Regions from separate parts of the Gordonia sp. LUNF6 genome, predicted to be linked through region 1. Evidence: riboswitches for the same ligand, from Rfam matches in the RefSeq annotation. Region 1 holds a riboswitch; the other holds the start of a gene.

Evidence for each region. A riboswitch is a leader RNA that binds a small molecule or an ion and turns the genes downstream of it on or off. The one in region 1 is predicted to bind S-adenosylmethionine.
Region 2: another riboswitch for S-adenosylmethionine. It lies ahead of ACK8HH_RS15780 (aminotransferase class V-fold PLP-dependent enzyme); the one in region 1 lies ahead of ACK8HH_RS05690 (bifunctional o-acetylhomoserine/o-acetylserine sulfhydrylase).

What each region holds. Positions count from the first base shown of each region.
Region 1 is NZ_CP178181.1:1,205,854-1,208,044, reverse strand. It holds gene ACK8HH_RS05695 (NADP-dependent isocitrate dehydrogenase) at 1-400, opposite strand, end outside; SAM riboswitch class IV at 765-879, shown strand; gene ACK8HH_RS05690 (bifunctional o-acetylhomoserine/o-acetylserine sulfhydrylase) at 946-2,191, shown strand, end outside.
Region 2 is NZ_CP178181.1:3,367,755-3,369,945, forward strand. It holds gene ACK8HH_RS15780 (aminotransferase class V-fold PLP-dependent enzyme) at 1-992, opposite strand, end outside; SAM riboswitch class IV at 1,010-1,123, opposite strand; gene ACK8HH_RS15785 (hypothetical protein) at 1,422-1,997, shown strand; gene ACK8HH_RS15790 (isochorismate synthase MenF) at 2,021-2,191, shown strand, end outside.

The DNA.
Region 1 (2,191 bases):
CGTGACGCCCGACGACCACCGGCTTGGTCCAGCCGGGTACCAGCCGAGGCACGTTCGAGATCAGGATCGGAGCCCGGAAGATGGTGCCGCCGAGGATGTTCCGAATGGTGCCGTTAGGCGATCGCCACATCTTCTTGAGACCGAATTCCTCGACGCGGGCCTCGTCGGGGGTGATGGTGGCGCACTTGACGCCGACACCGTGCTTCTGAATCGCGTGCGCGGCGTCCACCGTGACCTGATCGTCGGTCGCGTCGCGGTTCTCGATCCCGAGGTCGTAGTAATCCAGATCGATGTCGAGGTAGGGGTGGATCAGCTTCTCTTTGATGAACTGCCAGATGATTCGCGTCATCTCGTCGCCGTCGAGTTCGACGACGGTGCCCTCGACCTTGATCTTGCCCATATGGCTCTGTGCCCTCCTCAGCAGTAGACCGCCGGCCACTCGTCCTCAAACGTAATACGGACGGTCGTTCGGCGCGGCGGGCTCCAAACAGAACGCGCGTACTGTTTTAACCAGCATATCCCATGAGCAGCTCAGCGACCGAGCGATCGTGCAAGCACCGCCGCGCCTCCGCAGATCCGCGCCGAATGCCCTGTGCGGCAGCAGTTCTCCTTGAACACAGCGCCGACGCGCCGAGACCGACCGCTCGCACCGGTCGCCGCTTTTGCGCGGTCCTACCACATCGCCCACCGAGTCGACAGATTTACGACCAGGGGCGGTGAAGCCGTTTCAACAGCCGCATCGAGTTGATATATCCTCAGCAACAGGTCATGAGTGTCAGCGCACAGCCCCGGCTTGCTGACCGGCAACCCTCCATCCGCGGTGGGGTGCTCCGGGTGATGACCTGGCTGCGACGGAAGTCGCCGCAGCAAGCGCGGGTCCGAGGGTCGGACCCAACATACGAGGCCCGCCCCGGGCCGCCGACCGAAGAAAGAGAATGACGTCTCATGTCTGACGCCGCGAATTGGAGCTTCGAGACCACCCAGGTGCACGCCGGGCAGGTAGTCGACGCGACCGCCAAGACACGCGCACTGCCGATCTACCAGACCACGTCGTACGTGTTCGACAACACCGACCACGCGGCGAACCTGTTCGCGCTCGCCGAGCCGGGCAACATCTACACCCGGATCATGAATCCGACGCAGGACACCGTCGAGCAGCGCCTCGCGGCTCTCGGCGGCGGCGTCGCGGCCCTCTTGGTGGCCTCCGGCCAGGCCGCCACCACCTACGCGATTCAGAACATCGTCGAGGCCGGCGGACACGTCGTCTCCAGCCCCCGAATCTACGGCGGCACATACAATCTCTTCCACTACACGCTGCCGAAGTTCGGCATCGAGGTCTCGTTCGTCGACGATCCCGACGATCTCGAGTCGTGGAAGTCGGCGATCCGGCCCAACACCCGCGCACTGTTCGGTGAGACCATCGCGAACCCGCACAATCAGGTCCTCGACATCGCCGGAGTGGCGGACGTCGCACACGCGCACAGCCTCCCGCTGATCGTCGACAACACGGTCGCGACGCCGTATCTGCTGAATCCCATCGAGCACGGGGCCGACATCGTCGTGCACTCGGCCACCAAGTACATCGGCGGTCACGGCACCGCGATCGGCGGCGTCATCATCGACGGCGGCACCTTCGACTGGCGCGTCCAGCGCGACGGTGAAGACCTGTTCCCCGGCTTCACCACCCCGGACCCGAGTTACAACGGCGTCGTCTTCGCCGACCTGGGGGCTCCGGCCTACGCGCTCAAGGCGCGCACGCAATTGCTGCGCGACACGGGCGCGGCCATCTCCCCGTTCAACGCCTTCCTGCTGGCTCAGGGCATCGAGACGCTGAGCCTGCGCGTGGAGCGCCACGTCTCCAATGCACAGAAGGTGGCCGAGTTCTTGGAGGCCAACGACCAGGTCACCTCGGTCTCGTACGCCGGTCTCAAGTCGTCGCCGTACTACGAACGGGCGCAGAAGCTGCTGCCGAAGGGCGCCGGCGCGGTCATCGGATTCGAGATCGAGGGCGGCGTCGAGGCGGGCAAGGCCTTCGTGAACGCGCTGACCCTGCACAGCCATGTCGCCAACATCGGCGACGTCCGCTCGCTGGTGATCCACCCCGCGTCCACCACGCACAGCCAGCTCTCCCCGGAGGAGCAGCTGGCCGCCGGTGTGACGCCGGGTCTGGTCCGGCTCGCCGTGGGCATCG
Region 2 (2,191 bases), 1.8 Mb from region 1:
TCGAAGACCCGCAGCGGATGCACGCCGGGCAGCAGCGCCAACCCCTCGTCGAGACGCTGCTGCAACCGGTGCTCGTGATAGCCGATCTCCTCGAAACCGATGTCCTGCAGGGCCTGCGCCGCCGCTGCGAGCGCCACCACCCCCAGCGTGTTGGGAGATCCGGCTTCGTGACGAGCGGCACCGGTGTGCCACGCGACCCGGCCGTCGAGGTCGACGTCGGCGGTGGCGCCGCCGCCGGCCAGGTACGGTTCCGCCGCATCGAGCCAGTCGCCGCGGCCCACCAGCGCGCCCGCACCGAACGGCGCGTACAGCTTGTGGCCGGAGAAGACGAGGTAGTCGATGCCCCAGGACGCGATCGAGACGGCGCGGTGCGGGACCAGTTGCGCGGCGTCCACCAGAATGCGCGCGCCGTGCCGATGCGCCGCCGCGGCCAGCCGTCCGATCGGCAGCACCTCGCCGGTCACGTTCGACGCACCGGTGATCGCGAGCAACGCGGCGGGCGCGGCAGCGAGTTCTGCTTCGAGCCGCCCCACCGTCTCTTCGACGGTGCGGGCCGCCGGCACCACGCGAGCACGGCCGGTCCGGGTCCAGGGCAGCAGGTTGGCGTGGTGCTCGATGTCGAGCACCACCACGTCGCCGGGGGTGACGTGCGCGGCGAGATTGACGGCGTCGGTGGTGTTGCGCGTGAACACCACCGTGTCGTCGCTTCGACCGCCGACGAACCGCCGGACGGTCTCCCGAGCCTGCTCGTATCGCGCTGTCGTGACCTGAGAGAGATGGCCCGCGCCCCGATGCACGCTCGCATACTCGGTCAACGCGCCGGAGAGCCGTTCCGCGACAGACACGAGAGCCGGGGCCGATGCCGCGTAGTCGAGGTTCGCGTAGACGGTCTCGCCCCCTGCGGTGGTCGGCACCGTGGTGTCGGCACCGACCACCGGCGCGAGGGGACGAATGGGTGCCGGGCACACGGCCCGGTCGAGGATTGCGGTCATGACACGACTCCAGTAGATCTCCGCACTTGCCGGACGTCGGTCGACGCCGGCCGGGTCGTCACCTGGAGCACCCCACCGCGGTGGAGGGTTGCCGACCGGCCAGCCAGGGCTTCGCACCGGTTCTCGTGACCCGCCGTCAAGGATGCCGGTACGCGTCATTCGCGGAAAGCATTAAAACCACGGCGGGTGTAATCACCGGCGGATCCGCAGTTAGCGTGGTTTCAACATCCCTGTTCAGAAAGGCCTCCCGTGGTTCATCCGTCCGACCCGCAGTATCCGAGCGGCGCTCCCGGCCGGCCCCTGCCACAACCGCCCCTGCCACAACCGCCACAGCCGTCGTCGTACGGGCCGCCCCACCGGTACGGACCCGCGCAGCCGCCGTACGCACCGAACCCCTTCCCGCCCGGCCCGTGGCCGCAGCAGCCGCCGGTGAAGGGTCCGAAGCCGATGTTCTTCGGCATCGTGGCGGTGACCGCACTGGTGGTCGCCGGACTGACGACGCTGCTGATCCTCGCCCCCTGGGACTCCGACCGCGACACCGGTGCGGCGCCGGAGACCACGCGAACGTTCGCGCTCAAGGGCGGGACGTCCGTGGAGGTCCGGGTGCCCGCCGGCTGGACCGCCGTCACCGACACCAACGACGGCGCGCCCGTCGTGGTGCTGCGGGCCGCCGACGACGACCGGGTGCTGTCGCAGATGTCCGACGACCTCACCTCGCTCGGCGAATCCGGCTCGGGGACCCCGGTACACACGGTGGTGGTGTTCGCCGACAGTTGCTCCGGAACCGCCTCCGTCGGCGAGTGGAAGACCAAGAGCCGTGACGACTCCGCGAACGGCCACACCGAGCAGTGGCTGTACGCGACCTCGAGCGTCGACGGTCGCACCTGCGTCAACATGTCGGGTGCCGACGCGGGCGCCGACCCCGTCTCCGCCGGATCCGCGGGCCGCGACCTCCTCAAGCGGTTGATCAGGGAGAAGCGCATCACAGCGACGAAGTCCGTCTAGCCTCTCGCGGGTAACCTGGCCAGGTGCCTGCCGGTCTGTCGTTTCTGCTGTCGAACACCGATCTCAACGCCCGCGGATTCGGAGTGCGCGCCGCGTTCGGCTCCGTGGCGCAGGCGCGAGAGGCCCTCGCCGCCGGCACCGTCGACTTCGTCGGCGGCGCCCTCGGCTTCGACACCGGCGGTCCCGCATCACTG